2 linked regions of the Duganella dendranthematis genome follow. The protein of the gene in region 1 interacts with the protein of each later gene in a pairwise test. Links are inferred from orthologs where the notes say so. Each region holds a gene or a part of one and is shown on either strand. Other genes may lie near its edges. The genes, in order: mtgA and HH213_RS16335.

Region 1 (16,071 bases):
CAACGAAGAAACCTTGGCTAGCGGAGAGGGCGACTATCCGCACAAGGAATCGCTGGGCCTGATCTGGCAGTGGGCGCAAGTGCTGGAAGCGGCGCGCATGGTCAAGCGCGAAGGCTTTGGCCTCAAGCCGGAACAGAACAACCGCGTCGATTACAACTTCTATGTCGAGGACGACGTGGTCAGCGTCACCCGCCGCAAGCGCGGCGCGCCGCTGGACAAGATCGTCGCCGAACTGATGATCTTCGCCAACAGCACCTGGGGCAAGCTGATGCATGACAATGGCGTGCCGGGCATTTACCGCAGCCAGGGCCGTGGCGTCGGCGGCTGGAACGCCAAGATGCAGGTGCGCATGCTGACCCACGCCGCGCCGCACGAAGGCCTGGGCGTGGACCAATATGCGTGGAGCACCTCGCCGCTGCGCCGGTATACCGACCTGGTCAACCAGTGGCAGATCCTGGCCTGCGCCGAGAAGGGCGTGATGGCGCCGCTGGTGGCGCACTTCAAGCACAAGGATGCGGAGCTGTTCGCCATCGTGTCGCAGTTTGACGCGGCGTACGGCGCCTATGCGGATCACCAGGCCAATATGGAGCGCTACTGGTGCTTGCGCTGGCTGGGCCAGGAGAATGCGCGTCAGGTGGAGGCGGTGGTGCTGAAGGACGAAGTGCTGCGCCTGAGCGATATTCCGCTGATCATCCGCCTGCCGGGCATGCCGTCGGTGGCGCGCGGTGCGCAGGTCAAGCTGGATATCCTGCGCTGGGACGAGGTCGACCTGACCATCGAAGCGCGTCTGCTGGAAATTCCGACCGATGTGGCCGCTACCGATGTCGACTTCGAGGACGACGAGGTGGACGACGCGCCGTCCGGCGATGCCGAAGTAGCGGACCAGACCGCTGCCGAGGAAAACACGGCCGAGGTCACTGCGGCGCCGGTCACCGACACGCCGGCGCCATAAATGTTCAATCCGCGCCCGGCGATCCGCGTCGTGCCCTTGCCCGACAAGGAACACCTGGTCATCGTCGACGACTTGCTGCTGGAACCGCACAAGATGGTCGAACTGGCCAGGCAGTCGCGCGCGGACTTTTCCGATGCCGACCATAATTATTTTCCCGGCCCGGAGCTGAACCTGCCGCCGGCGCTGGCGCAGGCTTTCGATCAGTTCATTATCGGCCATGTGCGCAAGCCGCTGGGCGCGCGCCGCACCAGCATGCTGGCCACGCGGCTGGCGCTGGCCACGCTGCAGCCGCCGCAACTGCAGAACCTGCAGCGGGTGTGTCACCGCGACACCGTGCCGCAGCCCGGCATGGAGGGAACCGGCGCCATGGTGCTGTATCTGTTTCACGACATCCGGCTGGGCGGCACTGGCTTCTTCCGACAGACCTGTTCCGACGCCGCCTTTACCGACATGGTGCTGCGTTCGCGCGGCATGGAGCGCGACGCCTTCACCGCGCTGACCGGCGCCGGTCCCGGCTACGCCGTGGCGAGCGACCGCTATTTCGAGAAGGTCTATACGGCGCAGCCGGCATGGAACCGGGCCATCTTCTATCCGGGCACGGTGCTGCACAGCGCCGATATCCATTCTCCCGAGCTGCTGGTGGACGATGTGCAGACCGGCCGGCTGACGGTCAACGCCTTCTTCAACCTGCGCCGCAACGCCGCCGGCGCATGAAAGCCCAGGCCGTTCGGACCGGCTCGCCAAATCGAGTAAAATCAGCGGGTAAAATCAGCGTTCCGCCTTGTTCCGACGTCTATTGAAGCCTGCCCGCGTGAAGTCTTTTAAAGAAAATCGCTTGCTGTACCTCGCCATCGGCCTGTCGCTGGTGGCGCACGCCGTGTTGCTGGCCGTGCGGTTCATCGCGCCGTTGCCGGCGCCGGCATTGGCCGCCGATCCCGGGCTGGAAGTCATCCTCGTCAACGCCAAGCACAACAAGGCGCCGCTGAAGGCCGACGCCGTCGCCCAGGCCGATCTGGAAGGCGGTGGCGCGGCCAACCAGGGCCGCTCCAAGTCGCCGATGCCGGACATGCGCAAGACCGAAATGGGCGACAGCGTCAAAGCCAACAAGCGCCGCATCGCCGAGCTGGAAGAGCGCCAGAAACAGCTGATGACCCAGGTGCGCTCGCCGTCGCCAGTCACCGCGCCGCCGGTCACCGAACAACTCAAGCCGGACCCGACGCCCACCGGCGCCGACCTGCTGGAATCGAGCAAGGCCATCGCCCGCCGCGTGGCGGAAATCAGCGAGACCATCGAGGACCAGAACAAACGGCCGAACCGCACGCAGATCACGCCGAGCACGCGTGGCGTCGGTTACGCGATTTATTACAAGACCATGCAGAAGCGCATCGAGGACATCGGCACGCTGAACTTCCCGAACGTGAACGGGCGCAAACTGTATGGCCAGCTGACGCTGTCGATCCCGGTATTCCAGGACGGCACCATCTATGAGAAAGAGGGCGGCATCAAGGTCGAGCGCAGTTCCGGCAATGCGGCGCTGGACGAGGCGGCCATGCGCATCGTGCGCCGCTCGGCGCCGTTCGGCAAATTTCCGCCCAATATGCTGTCCAGAGACAAGGATGATTTGTGGGTGATCATCACCACCTTCAAATTCACCCGCGAAGAGAAATTACAAGCCGACCTGAGCGGCGGAGGAAGATAAGAACATGGACCGCTACTGCGTCTTCGGCAACCCGATCGCCCACAGTAAATCGCCGGAAATTCACGCCGCCTACGCGGCGCAGACCGGCCACGACATCCAATACGAACGCCGTCTGGCGCCGCTGGACGGCTTTGCCGATGCGGTGCGCGCCTTTATTGCCGAAGGCGGCAAGGGCGCCAACGTGACGGTGCCGTTCAAACTGGAAGCGGTCAAGCTGGCGCAGGCGCTGACCATCCGCGCGCGCGCGGCCGGCGCGGTCAACACGCTGGTGTTCAGCGACGAAGGCATCATCGGCGACAACACCGATGGCGCCGGGCTGGTGGCGGACATTGTCAACAACGCCGGCGTGCGCATCACCGGCAAGCGCGTGCTGCTGCTCGGCGCGGGTGGCGCGGTGCGCGGCGTGGTACTGCCGATCCTGGAGCATCGTCCCGCCAAATTGGTGATCGCCAACCGCACCGTGGCCAAGGCCGAAGAACTGGTCGAACAGTTTGCCGCGCTGGGTGGCGAGGGCGTGGTGTCGGCATGCGGTTTTGCCGATATCGACGGCGCGTACGACATCATCATCAACGGCACGGCGGCCAGCCTGAGCGCGGAAGTGCCGCCCGTGTCGCCGTCGGTCTTTGCGCCGGGATGTTTGGCTTTGGACATGATGTACGGAGCCTCGCCCACTGTATTTTTGCAGTTCGCAGCCCGGCATGGCGCACAGTTGCGCGATGGTCTGGGCATGCTGGTCGAGCAGGCTGCCGAAGCCTTCCACCTGTGGCGCGGCGTGCAGCCGGCCACGGCAGATGTATTGCAGAAGCTGCGTGACCAGCTATGAGTAAATCGTCCGGTAAATGGCGCTGGGTGAAGTGGCTGTTCATCGTCCCGATCCTGCTGTTCGTGGCGGTGCAGCTGTACTTCCTGCTGCAGATCTGGTGGTGGGTTGGCCACAATCCGGGCATGACCAGCTTTATGCGCGAGCAGCAGTCGGCGCTGCGCGAGAAGAATCCCAACGCCAACATCCAGCAGCAGTGGGTGCCGTACAACCGCATCTCCAACAACCTCAAGCGCGCCATCATCGCCTCCGAGGACGCCAACTTCTCCGACCATGACGGCGTCGACTGGGACGCGCTGCAAAAGGCCTACGAGAAGAACAACAAGAAGCACAAGGTGGTTTCGGGCGGCTCGACCATTACCCAGCAGCTGGCCAAGAACCTGTTCCTGTCCGGTTCGCGCAGCTACGTGCGCAAGGGCCAGGAGCTGATCATCACCTTCATGCTGGAAACGCTGATGGACAAGGAGCGCATTTTCGAGATCTACCTGAACGTGGTGGAGTTCGGCAACGGCACCTTTGGCGCCGAGGCGGCGGCGCGGCATTACTACGGCGTCAGCGCGGCCAACCTGAGCGCGCCGCAGGCGGCCAAACTGGCGGTGCTGCTGCCTAATCCGCGCTATTTCGACAAACACCGCGACTCCAATTACCTGGCGCGCCGCACCGGCGTGATTTTGCGCCGCATGGGCTCAGCGGACCTACCTTAAACCAGGCTTTGCGGGTACACTTGCGCTGTTTCCAAAGGCGCGTTTATCCATGATTAATGTTTTCGTTCTCCAGAATGGCCGGCTCAACCAGGTGCCCATCGACAGTCGCGCCGACCTGGAACAGGTCGAGCCGGTCTGGGTGGACCTGACCGACCCGACGGATGACGAACGCGCCTGGGTCCGCACCATCTACGGCGTGATCTTGCCGGGTGAGGACGAGGTCAAGGACATCGAAGCGTCGGCCCGTTATTACGAAGCGGAAAACGGCGACCTGCACCTGCGCACCGACTTCCTGCTGGAAGAAGAGGACGGCCCGTCGCGCATCGTGACGGTGGCGTTTATCCTGGCGCGCAAGATTCTGTTCTCGGTGCATACCGACGATTTGCCAGTGTTCCGCCTGGTGCGCATGCGCGCCCGTTCGCGTCCGGGGTCGATCGCCGACTACATGGACGTGCTGCTGGACCTGTACGCCACCGACGCCGAATATTCGGCCGATGCGCTGGAAGGTATCTACCAGCAGCTGGAAGAGGTTAGCGGCCGCGTGCTGCAGGAAACCTTCACCGACCAGGACGCGGCCGCCGCGCTGAACGCCATCGCCCACGAGGAAGACTTGAACGGCCGCATCCGCCGCAACATGATGGACACGCGACGCGCGGTCAGCTTCCTGATGCGCGGCCGGCTGCTCAATTCCGAGCAGTTTGAAGAAGCGCGCCAGATTTTGCGCGACATCGAATCGCTGGACGGCCACACCTCCTTCCTGTTCGACAAGATCAACTTCCTGATGGACGCCACGGTCGGTTTCATCAACATTAACCAGAACAAGATCATCAAGATCTTCTCGGTGGCCAGCGTGGCCTTCCTGCCGCCGACCCTGATCGCCTCGATCTACGGCATGAACTTCAAATGGCTGCCGGAACTGGAGTGGCAGCTCGGCTACCCGTTCGCCATCGTCCTGATGGTGACCAGCGCGATTGCACCGTTCCTGTACTTCCGCCATCGCGGCTGGTTGAAATAACTTAACTTTCAAGATCGTAATATAGTTGCCGGATTAATCTATTAGAATGGCGGGCGGCGCATTGCGCTCCCTCCTTCCTTTGCTCCTCGCGGCCCCTTCAGCCGCCCAGAGAAAGTAATAATATGAACAAGAAACGGCAATTTTTCCCCCGCCAGGTGGTGGAAGCCGGCGGTAATCGCTGGGACTGGGCGCTGCTGCCTATCGTATTGGCGGTCTTCGTGCTGATGGCTTATGGTAGCCAGCAGATGGCGCGTCCGTATGAACTCGGCCAGGCCTTGCCGATGTCGCTCGACCCGATCAATCTGCCGTACTACGTGCTGCGCACCACGCTGCGCATGTTCATCGCGCTCGGCGCGTCGGTGATTTTCAGCTGCGTGTTTGCCGCGCTGACCACCAAGTACCGCACCGCTGAAAAAATCATGGTGCCGATGCTCGACATCCTGCAATCGATTCCGATTCTGGGCTTCCTGTCGATTACCGTCACGGCCTTCATCGCGCTATTTCCCGGCAACCTGCTGGGCGTGGAATGCGCCGCCGTGTTTGCGATCTTCACGTCGCAGGCGTGGAATATGGCTTTCTCGGCCTACCAGGGCTTTCGCACCGTGCCGGCCGAATTGTCAGAAGCGGCGCAGGTGTTCCAGCTGTCGGGCTGGCAGCGCTTCTGGCGCCTGGAACTGCCGTATGCCATGCCTGGCCTGCTGTGGAATATGATGATGTCGATGTCCGGCGGCTGGTTCTTCGTGGTGGCGTCGGAAGCGATCGTGGTCTCCAACCAGACCATCAAGCTGCCCGGCATGGGTTCCTATATCGCGCTGGCGATCGAGCAAAGTAATCTGGGCGCGATCGGCTGGGCCATCTTCGCCATGCTGATCGCGGTGCTGGCGTATGACCAGCTGTTCTTCCGCCCATTGCTGGCGTGGGCCGACAAATTCCGTTTCGAGGAAACCGGCGGCGATACCGCGCAGTCCTCGTGGCTGCTCACCTGGCTGCGCCGCACCGAACGCACGCAGCAACTGGTGGAATGGTTTGGCCACCAGCTGTCGCGCTCCATCGCCGTGTTCCGCCTGTCGCACGACGGCACCTCGATCCGCGCGCGCAAGGATAAACCGTCGCTGGTGCCGCAGCGCGTGTGGGATGCGGTGATCGCGGCGGTGGTGTTTTACGCGCTATGGAGCCTGGTGCACTTCATTCGCACCGAAGTCGGTTGGGGGGAAGTGGGGCATGTGCTGATGCTGGGCGTGTACACCATGATCCGCGTGGTGGTGCTGCTGGCGCTGGCGGCCATCGTCTGGGTGCCGGTAGGGATCTGGATCGGCATGAATCCGCGTTGGGCATCGCGCACGCAGGCGGTGGCGCAGTTTCTGGCGGCGTTTCCGGCCAACCTGGTGTTCCCGGTGGCGGTAATTATCATCGTGCGCTATCACCTCAATCCAGACATCTGGCTGTCGCCGCTGATGATCCTCGGTACCCAGTGGTACCTGCTATTTAACGTGATCGCCGGCGCGTCGACCATTCCGACCGAATTGCGTCACGCCGCCAAGAACTTCGGTTTGACCGGCTGGCTGAAATGGCGCCGCTACCTGTTGCCGGCCATCTTCCCCAGCTTTGTGACGGGGGCGATTACCGCGTCGGGCGGCTCGTGGAATGCCGCCATCGTCTCGGAGCTGGTGAGCTGGGGTCCGACCACCTTGAAGGCGCACGGCATCGGCAGCTACATCGCCGAGATGACCGCCACCGGCGACTTCCCGCGCATCGCGCTGGGCATCGGCATCATGTGTATTTTCGTGATGGGCTTTAACCACTTCGTGTGGCGCCGTTTGTACACCCTGGCCGAAAGCCGGCTGCATTTCTAGGAACAGAATCATGAGCACTCCTATCGTTGAACTGAAAGCCGTCGGCAAACACTTCCGCGGCGCCGACGGCTCCGCGCGCTCGGTGCTGGAAGGTGTTGAATTTACGCTGCGCGAAGGCGAAATCGTTGCACTGCTGGGCCAATCCGGTTCCGGCAAATCGACCATGCTGCGCATCATGGCGGGCCTGATCCAGGCCGACGAGGGCCAGGTACTGTATCGCGGCATGCCCTTGTACGGCACGGCGCGCGGCATCCGCATGGTGTTCCAGTCGTTTGCACTATTCCCATGGTTGACGGTGCAGAAGAATGTGGAACTGGGCCTGGAAGCGCAGGGCATGCCGCCGGAAGAACGTGCGCGCCGCGCCGAGAAGGTGATCGACCTGATTGGTCTGTCCGGCTTTGAAGGCGCGTTGCCGCGCGAGCTGTCGGGCGGCATGCGCCAGCGGGTCGGCATCGCCCGCGCGCTGGTGATGGAGCCGGAAGTGCTGCTGATGGACGAGGCGTTTTCGGCGCTGGACGTGCTGACCGGCGAGCGCCTGCGCGAAGAGATTCTGGAGTTGTGGCAGTCGGGCCAGATTCCGACCAAGGCGATTCTGGTGGTGTCGCACAATATCGAGGAAGCCGTGATGATGGCCGACCGGGTGCTGATCTTCGCCAGCGATCCGGGACGTATTCGCGCCGAGCTGCCGATCTCCTTGCCGCAGCCACGCAAGGCGGAAAGCGCCGAGGTGCGCCATCTGATCGACAAGGTGTATGAATTGATGACGGCCAGCGCCGGGCGTCGCGGCGGTGGTGGTAGTGGCTTGATCAGCGAGCGGGAAGTCAAGCTGCAACTGGGCGACCGTCTGCCGCAGGCCGGCATCGCGCACATGGAAGGGATACTGGAGTCGCTGGCCGAAGAGCCGTTCCACGGCCGCGCCGATTTGCCGAAGATCGCCGAAGAGACCGAGCTGACTGACGCGGAATTGCTGGAAGTGCTGAATGCCTTGATTCTGCTGGGCTTCACTTACCTGACCAATGGCGACATCCTGATGACAGAGCTGGGCGGACGTTATGTGGCGGCGAACAACACCGAGCGCCAGGAGATATTCGGCAAGCAGTTGCTGGAGCATGTGCCGCTGATCGCCTACATCTGCCACGGCCTGCAACAGGATAAATCGGGCGACCTGCCGGAAGACCTGTTCCTCAAGCTGCTGCGCTTTACGCTGAGCGAAGAAGAAGCCGAACGCGCGCTGCGGGTGGCAATCGAGTGGGGCCGTTACGGCGATCTGTTCGAGTACAACTTCAACACCGGCGTGATTCAGCGTCCGGAAGAAGATGATCCTGCTGCCGACTGAGTCCTGAAGACTTGCGTCAGTGATGTCGCATCCAGCACGGCATCGCTCCAGGCGGTGAGTTGCGCCAGACTGGCTTTCGCAAGTTTCTTCTGGGTTGTTTTCGACACAGGGCCGAAGCGCCGCGTGAGCTGCCGCTCCAATATGGCGGCGGCGCCTTTCTGCATGCCTTCGTCGATAAACATTTCTTCCAGCGGAGTGATCCATTTCATCGGGTCTGTCATTTTGCGCTCCTTTTTCAACTGGGCCGCAGCTTGCCAAAAGTGTTTCTGCTGAGTTTCAGGCAACGCCATCATCCAGTTAATCACTTTGAACAAGATGATTATGCGCGCTTTGCTCCAGCGGTGTTGGTACAGTAGCTTGGTCAGATGCCACTTGGCGGCATACAGCTGATCCGGGTCGTGATGCGCCTGCTGCGTGCGCAGATGGGCCAGCGTCACCAGGGCAAACGGATTTTGCGAGGACTCCAGATCCTCACGGGACGCATAGTCCAGCAGCTTGGCGGTAGCGAAAGAAATCCCCATTTTGGTGCCCAGCAGCTGGTTGTGGAAGGCATTGGGCCGCCAGTCGGGATCGTCATCTGCCAGCAACACCAGGCTGGCAACCGGCTGCTTGTATTGCTGAAAAATCCTGTAGTTGTAATCGAGCACACGCCGGGCCAGCGATGTATCGCGCTGCGTCTGAATCTCAACGTGAACCAGCACCCATTGCACGCGGCCGTCGCGCAGCGATAATTCCACCAGCTTGTCAGCCACCATGGCGTCGGGAGCATCGCCCAACATGATCCCAGCCAGCTCCTTATCGCGGAAGCGCGGGCGTTTTGACCAGTCTATTTGAACGCAGAGCTCGCCAAAAAAGAAAACCATGAAAGCCCGAAAAGCATGGGTGAGGGCAGCTTTCCAAGGCAGGTCGTAGCGGGCGGGAGGCGTGGTGGCGGGCATGCAGCCAGTCTACGACCAAGCTGCTGGTGCCCGCATTGAGGTACTACAAGTGAATTACAGCGTGGCGAACACGCGGCGGGCGGCGGCGATGGTCTCGTCGATCACGTCGTCGCTGTGCTGCGCCGAGACGAAGCCCGCTTCAAACGCCGCCGGCGCGAAGTACACGCCTTCGTCCAGCATCTTGTGGAAGAAGACGTTGAAGCGCTCGCGGTTACCGGCCATCATTTCGGCGTAGTTGTTCGGCGGCGTCTCGCTGAAATACAGGCCGAACATGCCGCCCACCGCATCGGCGCAGAACGGAATGCCGGCTTCCTTCGCCGCCGCCGTCAGGCCATCGGCCAGACGCTTGGCGGTGGCGCCCAATTTGTCGTAGAAGCCTGGCTGCTGGATCAGCTTGAGCGTGGTCATGCCCGCCGCCACCGCCACCGGATTGCCCGACAGCGTGCCGGCCTGGTACACGGCGCCAACCGGCGACATATTGCTCATCAATTTCGCGCTGCCGCCAAACGCCGCGACCGGCAAACCGCCGCCGATCACTTTGCCCAACGCCGTCAGATCCGGCTCGATGCCGTACAGTTCCTGCGCGCCGCCCAGCGCCACGCGGAAGCCGCACATCACTTCATCGAAGATCAGCAGCGCGCCATGTTTTGTGCACAGCGCGCGCAGCGCTTGCAGGAAGGCTTCCGACGCCTTGATAAGGTTCATATTGCCGGCCACTGGTTCGACGATCACGCAGGCGATTTCGTCGCCGAAGTTGGCGAACGCCTCTTCGATCTGCGTCACGTCGTTATAGTCCAGCACCAGCGTGTGCTTGACGAAGTCCTCCGGCACGCCGGCCGACGTCGGATTGCCGAAGGTGAGCAGGCCGCTGCCCGCTTTCACCAACAGCGAATCGGCGTGGCCGTGGTAGCAGCCTTCGAACTTGACGATCTTGTCGCGGCCCGTGGCGCCGCGCGCCAGGCGCAGCGCGCTCATGGTCGCTTCGGTGCCCGACGACACCAGACGCACCTGCTCCAGCGACGGCACCAGGCGCACCAGTTCCTCCGCCATTTCCACTTCGCCTTCGGTCGGCGCGCCGAACGACAGGCCGCGCGTGGCCGCTTCCTGCACCGCTTTCACCACCTCCGGATGCGCGTGGCCGACGATCGCCGGGCCCCACGAGCCGATGTAGTCGATATAACGCTTGCCGTCCGCGTCCCAGAAGTACGGGCCTTCGGCGCGGGTGATGAAGCGCGGCGTGCCGCCCACCGAACGGAAGGCGCGCACCGGCGAGTTGACGCCGCCCGGCGTGGTTTTCTGGGCGCGCTCGAACAGCTGGTCGTTCTTGGAAATCGTGGTCATGATGGCATCTTTCTCTACTACTGCATGTCCGCTGCGGACTGTAAATGGAAAAAACGGTTCGGCACGAACTTGCCCATGCCGTAGCGCTGCGCATGCGCCAGCGCGCCGACAGTGTACTCCTGCGCCGCCGCCACTGCTTCCGGCACGTCGGCGCCGCGCGCCATGAAGGCCGTCAGCGCGGCCGACAGCGTGCCGCCGGCGCCGATGAATGGCCCGGTCAGGTGCTGCCAGGCGTCGTGACTGATGACGCCATCGGCGCCGAACAGGGTATTGGCCAGCGTGTTTGGGCCGCCGTTTTCGCCCGGCGCGCCGGACGGGGTGCCGGTCACCAGCACGAATTCGCAGCCCAGGGCCAGCAGGTGCTCGACGTCCGATTCCAGCGTGTCTTCAACCATGACGGCGTCGGCGTCGGCGTCGGAATCAGCATCCGCATCGGCGCCGGATGCGGCGGCTTCGCCAGACTCGCCGGGTTCACCGACATCGCCGGACTCGCGCCAGGTTTCGGCCAGCCGGCCCAGTTCCACCTGCGACAGCATCAGCAGCGTGGCCTGCGGCACCAGCAACTGGCGGATCGCGGTCAGCAGCTCTTCGGCGTCGTCGTCGGGCAGCGCCGGCAGGCGGGAACTGAAGGGATCGAGGATCAGCGGCGCGTCCGGGTAGTCGGACAGGATCTCGGCGATCGCCGCCACCTGTTCCAGGTTGGTGATGGCGCCGACCTTGAAGGCGGCCATGGTCATGTCCTCCAGCAGCACGCGGGCCTGGTCGGCCACCCAATCGGGGTCGATGTCCTGCAGGTCTTCGACGCGGGCGCTGTCGCCGATCAGCAACGCGGTGGTCACCGCCAGTCCGGTGCAGGAGAGGGCGGAGAAAGCTGCCAGGTCGGCCTGGACACCCATGGCGCCGGCCGGATCGGCGGCGCCAAAGCTGAGAATAAGGGGAGAAGTTTGGTTTTGCACGGCGGGTAGATTAAGATACCTAATTCAGCATTTTACTTGAGGGTGGCAAAAAGTGAGTAGCAACGAAACAACGCAGGAATTCCAGACCTGGATGTGTCTCATCTGCGGCTGGATCTACGACGAAGCCGCCGGCCTGCCGGACGAAGGTATCGCCCCCGGCACCCGCTGGGCCGACGTGCCGATGAACTGGAGCTGCCCGGAATGCGGCGCCCGCAAGGACGATTTCGAGATGGTCGCCATCTGAATCCCGGGCAGCGTCGCCCTATGCTATGGTGTAGTCTCATCTTAGCGAATCTATTATGACCTCTACGCCCCTGAAAATCATGGTGATCGACGATAGCAGCACGATTCGTCGCTCCGCCGAGATCTTCCTGAGCCAGGCCGGCTACCAGGTGGTGCTGGCCGAAGACGGCTTCGACGCGCTGGCCAAGATCAACGACCATCACCCGGCGCTGGTGTTCTGCGACATCCTGATGCCACGGCTGGACGGCTACCAGACCTGCGCGCTGATTAAAAAAAGTGCGAAATTCCATGCCACGCCGGTGCTGATGCTGTCCTCCAAGGACGGCCTGTTCGACCGCGCGCGCGGCGCCATGGTCGGCGCGGTGGCCTATCTGACCAAACCTTTTACCAAGGACAGCCTGCTGACCGCCGTGCGCGAGCACACCGGCGGCGCTGTCGCTACACCAGAATAAGAAAGCCGCAGGGGGAAATATGGCCATACAACGTATTTTGATCGTCGACGATTCGCCCACGGAGCGTTACTACCTGAGCGATATCCTCTCCAAAAAGGGATACACCGTGACGGTGGCCGAAAGCGGCGAGGAAGCACTGGTCAAGATCAAGGCCGACAAGCCGGAACTGATTCTGATGGACGTGGTGATGCCGGGCGCGAACGGCTTCCAAGTCACGCGCTCGATCGCCCGCGATCCGGAGCTGAAGGATGTGCCGATCATTATCTGCTCCAGCAAGAGCCAGGAGACGGACCGCATCTGGGCATTGCGCCAGGGCGCGCGCGACTACCTGGTCAAGCCGGTCGATCCGGCCGAGCTGCTGGACAAGATCGCGGCGCTGAGCTGAGATGGACAGCCAGGCTCCGACCGAACGCCGCAGCCGCTTGCGCCAGTACCAGGTGCAGCTGCTGGAGCGCATGCAGGCCGCCAAGAGCGGCGCGGCGGTCGGCGGACGTGAGCTGGGCGTGCTGCTGGGCGGGCGTCCGTGCCTGCTGGACCTGACGCAGATCAGCGAGATCGTGCCGCTGCAAGCCGCCACGCCGGTGCCGCTGACGCAGGAGTGGTATCTGGGCCTGACCAATATTCGCGGCCACCTGACCGGCGTGATCGACCTGGCGCGCTATCAGGGCCTGGCCGCCGGCGACAGCGCGCCGTCCGAGCGTCGCCTGATTACCTTCGCGCCGGGCCTGGGCTTCAACTGCGCCTTGCAGGTGGAGCGCGTGCTGGGCCTGCGCAAGCTGGCCGAGATGACGCAGCAGGACGACAGCTCGCAGTTTCTCGACAGCGACGGCCAGCAGTGGACCCGCATCGATCTGGCGCTGCTGGTGCAGGAACCGCGTTTTGCACATGTAGGACTGATCTAGCAGGCAAACCCTAATCCGGAGAGGTGTATGGCTTTCAAGTTGGGCTTTTTGTCGCGCGGTAGCCGGAACGCCGCAGAGGATACAGCAGCACATTCAGAGTTTGGCGATTCGCAGTTTCTGCATACCGCCGGCACACCTGCGCCGGCCGCACCCAATACGTCCACCGCGGCGGCGGATGACGGCGACGCGCCGCTGCGCCTGCGCGATGCGCTGGGACGCCGCCGCACCTCCGCTATGCCGATCGAAGCCGCCCCCGACGTCAAGCTGCCGCTGATCGGCCACCTGCCGGCGCAGCGCCAACTGAGCATCCTGTCGACCGCGCTGGCGATCTGCCTCGGCGCGAGCGCCGTGTTCGTGGCGCTCAACACCATCCACAACGCCAACCGCTCGGCGCAAACCCAGGTCGCCAGCGATGCGCTGATGCACTCGCAGCGCATCGGCAAGGCTGCGCCGAATGCGGTGCAGGGCAGCGCGGAAGGCTTCCGCCAGCTGGAAGAAAGCCGCAAGGAACTCACCAACGACATCAACCTGATGACGCGCGGCGGCACATACCAGGGCCGCACCATCGGCGAGCCGCCGTCCGACATCGCCATTGTGGTGGCGGCCGCGCGCAAGCAATGGAACGCCACCGACCTCGCCGCCGGCACCATCCTGATGCTGAAGGCGGACCTCAGCGGCATGGACAAGACGCTGCAAAAACTGAACGATATGTCGCCCGACCTGCTGGTGCGCACCGAGGACATCATCGCGCTCAAATTGCAGCGCGGCGGCTCTGCGCGCGAGATCGCTGCACTGGGCAAGCTGACCATGCTGACCCAGCGCATGAGCCGCAGCGCCAGCGAATTCCTCACTGCCGGCGGCATCAGCTCCGAGACCGCCTTCCAGCTGGGACGCGACACCACGGTGTTCCGCAACACCGTCGATGGCTTCCTCAGCGGTAGCGCGCCGCTTGGACTGGCCGCCGTGCGCGAGCCGGACCTGCGCGCCAAGTTCACCGGCTTGCAGACGGATTTCGAGGAGTACCAGAAGCTGGTGGCGGCGGTGCTCAACAAGCTGGATAAATTCAGCGCCGCGCGCGCAGCCGAACAGCTGATCTTCAACGACAACGAAGCGCTGCGCCAGCGCTTGAGCGTGGTGCAGCAGGTGTACCGCGAGAGCCAGGATTCGCTCGGTCTGACCTTCTGGCTGATGGTGGTCGGCGGCATGCTGACGCTGGTCAGCGCCGCCGCCATCGGCCGCGTGCTGCTGATGGATTCGCACAACCGCACGCGCGGCGCGGAACGCCGCCGTCAGGAAGCCGACGCCATGCGCCAGCAGTCGCAGCGCCAGGAAGAAGAGGCCAAGGCCATGAACGACCAGAATCAGGCGGCCATTCTGCGCCTGATGAACGAGTTGCAGGAAGTGGCGGACGGCGACTTGACGGTGCAGGCCACGGTGTCCGAGGACATCACCGGCGCCATCGCCGATTCGGTCAACTACACGGTGGAAGAGCTGCGCGGCCTGGTGGGCCGGGTGACGGCGACGGCCGAGCAGGTGACCAAGGCATCGACCCACGCGCAGAGCATCTCCAGCGATTTGCTGGCGGCGTCGCAGCAGCAGTCGCGCGAGATCCAGGATGCGTCGTCGACGGTGGTGAAGATGGCCAACGAGATTACCGACGTGTCGCGTTCCGCCAGCGAGTCGGCCGATGTGGCGCGGCAGTCGGTGGCGGCGGCGCAGCAGGGATCGACAGCGGTGGAAAACGCCATCAAGGGCATGCACGAGATCCGCGAACAGATTCAGGATACGTCCAAGCGCATCAAGCGGCTGGGCGAATCGTCGCAGGAGATTGGCGAGATCACCGAGCTGATTTCCGACATTACCGAACAGACCAACGTGCTGGCGCTGAACGCCGCCATCCAGGCCGCATCGGCCGGCGAGGCGGGACGTGGCTTCTCGGTGGTGGCGGAGGAAGTGCAGCGGCTGGCGGAACGTTCGGCCGGCGCGGCCAAGCAGATCGGCGCGCTGGTGCGGACGATTCAGACCGACACCCACGACGCGGTGGCGGCGATGGAAAAGTCGACCCAGGGCGTGGTGGAAGGCGCGCGCCTGTCCGATGCGGCCGGCGCGGCGCTGCACGATATCTCGCAGGTGTCCAACCGCCTGGCGGAGCTGATCTCCGGGATTTCGCAGGCCACCGGCCAGCAGGCGACATCGGCGTCCGGCGTGGCGCACAATATCCAGCATATTCTGACGGTGACGCAGCAGACGCAGGACGGCACCCAGCAAACCGCGCAATCCATTCACAAGTTATCGGTGCTGGCGCAGGAGCTGAAGAACTCCGTGGCGCGCTTCCGCATCGCTTAAGGCTGAGACAAGCATGACCCATACTGATTTTTCGACCCCGCAGCAACCGCCCTTGGACACCGGCCCCCTATCGTGGGTGATGGTGGAAATCCGCGAGTCGCTGGCCCGTTCGCGCACCGCGCTGTTTGAGGCGGGCGGCCGGGAGCCGGAAGATCAGGCCACGCAGCTACAACACGCCAAGTCGCACCTGCATCAGGCGCACGGCGCGTTGCAGATGGTGGATCTGGATGGCGTCAGCCTGATGACCGAGGTGGCCGAGGCGGCGCTGGACCGCTTCAAGGCCGGCACGCTGAAGTGCAGCACCGACAACGCACAGGCGGTGGCGCAGCTGTATCAGGCGCTGGTGGAGTATCTGGAAGAACTGCTGGCGGGCGCGCCATCGCAACCGGCCAGGCTGTTCCCGTACTACCGTGCGGTGCAGGAGATGATCGGCGTGGAGCGCATCCATCCGGCGGATTTGTTCTTCCCCGATTTGTCGCAGCCGGTCGGTTTGCCACCGTCCGAGGCCGCTGCT
Region 2 (4,824 bases), 2.1 Mb from region 1 along the record:
GCATTGCGCACGTTGTGCTCACCGGCCGCTTGCAGGCGCACGAAGAACTGCTGCGTATCGGCCTCGCTTTCGCAGATAGTGATGAACATCTCGCTTTCGAAATCGCTGGCGCGGAAAGTGCAGCTGACTTCCGCTTCCTTGCTCAAGCCGAAGCGCAGCATGCGACGCCCGGCCGACAGCTCTTCCCACACCGGCGTGAACTCGTCGCCATGCGGGAATACCGCGACACCGTCGGTCGGCAGCGCGGCCAGCACGGCGCCGTTTTCGCGCGCGACTGCTTCCACGGTGTGCATGAATTCCTGGTGTTCGCGCTGGGCGTTGTTGACCATGGCAATGTTGGCGCCGGCGATGGCGGCCAGGCGGCCGATTTCGCCCGGATGGTTCATGCCCATCTCGATCACGGCCGAATGCTGGCTGGCGTCCATACGGAACAGCGTCAGTGGCACGCCGATTTCGTTATTCAGGTTGCCGCGCGTGGCCAGGCGGCCTTCTTCGCCGTGTGCTGCCGCCAGGATCGCGGAGATCATCTCCTTGACCGTGGTCTTGCCATTGCTGCCGGTGACGCCGATGACCGGCATGCTGAACTGCTTGCGCCAGTAGTTGGCGATCTGGCCCAGCGCCACCAGCGTATTCGGCACCACGATGGCCGGCAGCGTAAAGCCGTCCGGCAGTTCTTCGACGATGACGGCGGCGACGCCCTTCTCCGCTGCCTGCGGCAGGAAGCTATGAGCGTCGAACACTTCGCCGCGCAGCGCGACGAACAGATTGGCTGCGATGACACTACGGCTGTCGGTGGAGACGCCGTTGAATACAACTTCGCCGTCACCCACAAGGCGGGCGCCGGTCAGGGAAGGCAGAATTTGTGCGAGTGCTGCACGCATTAATTCGTCCTCATCATGGTTAAGCGTGCCGACAGCGCCAGTTGCGCATGATCGGCGTCGGAGAATGGCAGCTTCTTGCCTTTGATTTCCTGGTACGGCTCGTGGCCTTTACCGGCCAGCAGGATCACATCCGGCTTGGCCGCATGCTTGACTGCCGACAGGATGGCGGCGGCGCGGTCATCCAGCGCCTGCACCGTCGATGCCGGATTGTTCTGGTCCATGCCGGCCAAAATCTGTTCGATGATCGAATGCGGATCTTCGCTGCGCGGATTGTCGCTGGTGACCAGCACGTGGTCGGCGGCCTGCGCCAGCTTGCCCATCTGCGGACGCTTGCCCGGATCACGGTCGCCGCCGCAGCCGAACACGCACCACAGCTGGCCGCCGCGGTCGGTGGCCACAGGACGCAGCGCGGCCAGGGTCTTCTCCAGCGCGTCCGGCGTGTGTGCGTAGTCGATGACGATCAGCGGTGCATCATGGCCGCCGACTTGCTGCATGCGGCCCGGCGCCGGCTCCAGTGCTTCCACCGCTTCGATGGCGGCGCGCAGGCCCAGGCCTTTGGCCAGCATCGCGCCCATCACGCCGAGCGCATTGCTGATATTGAAGCCGCCCACCAGATGCGTGCGCACTTGCGCCACGCCCAGCGCGCACTCCAGATGGAATTCGGTGCCGCCGCTGCGGCCTGCGCGCAGCTGGCTGGCGCGCAGTATCAGCACGCCGTCGATGTCCGGACGCGCGGTGCTGTCGTGCAGCGTGTAGCCGATCAATGGAATCTCGCCGGCCAGCGGCGCAGCCTGCGCTTTCAGGTGATCGATGATGCGCACACCCGCTGGATCGTCCAGATTGACGACGGCGGTTTTCAGGCCAGGCCACTGGAAGAGCTTGAGCTTGGCCGCCTCGTAGGCTTCCATGGTGCCGTGGTAGTCCAGGTGGTCGCGCGTCAAGTTGGTGAACAGCGCCACGTCGAAGCGCATGCCCGACAGGCGGCCCTGTTCCAGGCCAATCGACGAGGCTTCAATCGCCAGCGAGGTCGCGCCTTTGTCGCGCAGGTCCGCCAGCGAACGCGCCAGCAGCACCGCGTCCGGCGTTGTGTAGCCGGTGACGTCGTAATCCACTTCACCGCGCGGACGGAACACGCCCACACCCAGCGTGCCAATGACGGCAGCCGGTTCGCCGCCGCGCGACAGGGCCTGGCCCAGCCACACGGCGCTGGAGGTCTTGCCGTTGGTGCCGGTAACGGCCACGGTGAACATGCCGGCATCCGGCTGCGCATAGAAAGCGTGCGCGATGACGCCGGCGTTCTTTTTCAGGTCCTCGACCGTCAGGTAAGGCACGCTCCACTTGTCGTTCCACGCAAAGCCAGCCGGATCGAGCACGATCAGCGCCGCGCCCTGTTCGATGGCGCCGTCGATAAAGCTGCGGCCATCGCCGGCGTCGCCCGGATAGGCAAAGAACACATCGCCCAGCTTGATGCGACGCGAATCCGACGCCAACTGCGCGCCTGGCGCCAGCTTGCGGATTGCGGCTGCAATAGCCAAAGGGTCGAAAGTAGAAGTCGTCACATGTTCCCCTGTGCTGCAGATTCAGGAATGATGATATGGGTCAGGTCCGAGTCCGGCGCCACGTTCTTGGCGCGCAGCGCCTGCGCCGCCAGTGCCGAGAACACCGGACCGGCGACGTCGCCGCCGACGTGCACCGGACCGCCCGGTTCGTCGATCATGACGGCGATGATGAAGCGCGGATTCGACATCGGCGCCATGCCGATGAAGTTACCAATATATTTGGATTGCGAGTAGCGGCCGTTGAGCACCTTCTGCGCGGTACCGGTCTTGCCGCCGACGCGATAGCCCGGCACTTGCGCCTTGACGGCGGAGCCGCCTGGCTGCGTGACCATTTCCAGCATTTCGCGCATTTCAGCGGCGGTCTTCGGGCTGACCACAGGCGTGCCATGCGGCGCCTCGGTCACTTTCTGGAACGACAGCGGAATGATGTCGCCATCGCGGGCGAAGATCATGTAGGCGCGCGCCAGCTGGATCAGCGACACCGAGATACCTTGGCCGAAGCTCATATTGGCTTGCTCGACCACGCGCCACGATTTATACGGACGCACGCGGCCCGCCACCGCACCGGGAAAGCCCCACTTCGGCTGCTGGCCGAAACCGACCTTGGTGAACATCTCCCACATATCCTGTGCCGGCATGCCCAGCGCGATCTTCGACGTGCCGATGTTGGAGGACTTCTGGATGATGGTCTGCACGTCGATCAGATAGTGCGGGTGCGTATCGTGAATGATATGGCCGCCGATCAGCGCCGAACCGGCGCCGGTGTCGAACATGGTATGCGGCGTGATGCGTTTCTCGTCCAGCGCCAGGCCCACGGTGAAAGGCTTCAGCGACGATCCCGGCTCGAAGGTGTCGGTCATCACGCGGTTGCGCAGCTGTTCACCGGTCAGCTTGGAGCGGTCGTTCGGGTTGTAGGTTGGCCAGTTGGCCAGCGCCAGCACTTCGCCGGTGTGCACGTCCAGCACCACGGCCGCACCGGCCTTGGCGTGGAACTTCTCCACCGCGTCCTTCACCTGCGTGAACGCGATGTACTGGATCTTGCTGTCGATCGACAGCGTCAAGTCCTTGCCGTCGTGCGGCTCGCGCACCGACTCGATATCTTCAACGATGTGGCCCAGGCGGTCCTTGATCACGCGACGGCTACCGGTCATGCCTTGCAGGGTTTTCTGCTGCGCCAGTTCCATCGATTCCTGGCCCTGGTCTTCAACGTTGGTGAAGCCCACCACGTGGGTTGTCACTTCGCCCTGCGGGTAGAAGCGCTTGTATTCCTTGCGGGTCTGGATGCCGTCGATATCCAGCTTCGCGATCTGGTCAGACACGTCCTGCTCCACCTGGCGTTTCAGGTAGACGAAGCTGCGGTCCGAGTCGAGTTTTTTCTGCAGCTCGGCGTCGGTCATGTCGAGCAGCTTGGCCAGCTGTTTCAGCTTGGCCGGCGGCGCTTCCTGCACGTCTTCCGGGATCGCCCAGATGGCCTTGACCGGCACCGACGACGCCAGCACCTGGCCGTCGCGGTCAGTGATCTTGCCGCGCGTCGCCGGCAGTTCCAGCGTGTGCATATAGCGGCTGGCGCCCTGCTTTTGCAGGAACTGGGTCGACACGCCCTGCAACCACAATGCGCGCACGCCCAGCGCCACGAAGGCGGCGAACAATACGAACAGCACCACGCGCGAACGCCAGGTCGGCAGACGCACTGCCAGCACTGGGCTCTTGGAGAAGGCCACGCCTTTGGAGGCGGCCACGCGGGAGGTGTTCACATTGTTGGAGCGGCTCATTTTGCTGGCTCCGGCGTCAGGTATTGGGTGCGCGCGGCGGTCAGCTGCGTCATGTTCAGATCGCGGCGCGCGATTTCTTCAATCCGCGCGTGTTTGCCCAGCGTCGACTGGTCCAGCTGGAACTGGGCCCATTCGATGTCCAGCTGGCGCGCCTGCGTCTGCGCGCGTTCCAGCTCGATGAACAGGTGACGCGCCTGGTACTGCGCGTTGACCAGCGACAGGCCGCACGCGACCAGCAACGCCGTCAACACCAGGTTGATCTTACCGCTCATGCAGCCTCCGCATCCGAAGGAATCGGCAGGCGGCGCGCCACGCGCATCACCGCCGAACGGGCGCGCGGATTGGCGTCGACTTCCTCGTCTGACGGCTTGATCTTGGCCAGCAGCTTGAGTTCCGGCTGCGGCAGGTCCACCGCGCGGATCGGCAGGCGGCGGTCGGGCTGCTCGACGTTGGCCTTGGAGGCGAAGAAGCGCTTCACCATGCGGTCTTCCAGCGAGTGGAAGCTGATGATGGCGATGATCGCACCCGGCGCCAGACTAGCGTAGGCCTGGGTCAGACCGACTTCAAGGTCTTCAAGCTCTTTATTGATGAAAATCCGGATAGCTTGAAATG

The links.
Region 2: the proteins of mtgA (region 1) and HH213_RS16335 interact in binary tests that used the Escherichia coli proteins (3 or more experiments, as listed by UniProt). The link is inferred for Duganella dendranthematis from one-to-one orthologs.

Annotation. Positions count from the first base shown.
Region 1 is NZ_CP051684.1:1,421,161-1,437,231, reverse strand. Bases 2,341-5,322 are described here. They hold mtgA (monofunctional biosynthetic peptidoglycan transglycosylase), read left to right. Parts: upstream 2,341-3,470; coding sequence 3,471-4,175; downstream 4,176-5,322. Other genes in these bases: HH213_RS06645 (ABC transporter permease), read left to right, coding at 5,313-5,322; corA (magnesium/cobalt transporter CorA), read left to right, coding at 4,225-5,190; aroE (shikimate dehydrogenase), read left to right, coding at 2,656-3,474; HH213_RS06665 (TonB family protein), read left to right, coding at 2,341-2,651. Outside these bases: HH213_RS06675 (ribonuclease catalytic domain-containing protein), read left to right, coding at 1-952; HH213_RS06670 (DUF6445 family protein), read left to right, coding at 953-1,666; more of HH213_RS06665, read left to right, coding at 1,764-2,340; more of HH213_RS06645, read left to right, coding at 5,323-7,043; HH213_RS06640 (ABC transporter ATP-binding protein), read left to right, coding at 7,054-8,379; HH213_RS06635 (DUF4351 domain-containing protein), read right to left, coding at 8,343-9,317; hemL (glutamate-1-semialdehyde 2,1-aminomutase), read right to left, coding at 9,372-10,658; thiD (bifunctional hydroxymethylpyrimidine kinase/phosphomethylpyrimidine kinase), read right to left, coding at 10,676-11,614; HH213_RS06620 (rubredoxin), read left to right, coding at 11,706-11,858; HH213_RS06615 (response regulator), read left to right, coding at 11,914-12,309; HH213_RS06610 (response regulator), read left to right, coding at 12,329-12,694; HH213_RS06605 (chemotaxis protein CheW), read left to right, coding at 12,696-13,211; HH213_RS06600 (methyl-accepting chemotaxis protein), read left to right, coding at 13,239-15,557; HH213_RS06595 (hybrid sensor histidine kinase/response regulator), read left to right, coding at 15,571-16,071. UniProt on the Escherichia coli protein: Peptidoglycan polymerase that catalyzes glycan chain elongation from lipid-linked precursors. May play a role in peptidoglycan assembly during cell division in collaboration with other cell division proteins.
Region 2 is NZ_CP051684.1:3,575,137-3,579,960, reverse strand. Bases 1,825-4,824 are described here. They hold HH213_RS16335 (peptidoglycan D,D-transpeptidase FtsI family protein), read right to left. Parts: upstream 4,213-4,824; coding sequence 2,437-4,212; downstream 1,825-2,436. Other genes in these bases: rsmH (16S rRNA (cytosine(1402)-N(4))-methyltransferase RsmH), read right to left, coding at 4,481-4,824; ftsL (cell division protein FtsL), read right to left, coding at 4,209-4,484; HH213_RS16340 (UDP-N-acetylmuramoyl-L-alanyl-D-glutamate--2,6-diaminopimelate ligase), read right to left, coding at 1,825-2,440. In the rest of the region: HH213_RS16345 (UDP-N-acetylmuramoyl-tripeptide--D-alanyl-D-alanine ligase), read right to left, coding at 1-881; more of HH213_RS16340, read right to left, coding at 881-1,824. UniProt on the Escherichia coli protein: Essential cell division protein that catalyzes cross-linking of the peptidoglycan cell wall at the division septum. Required for localization of FtsN.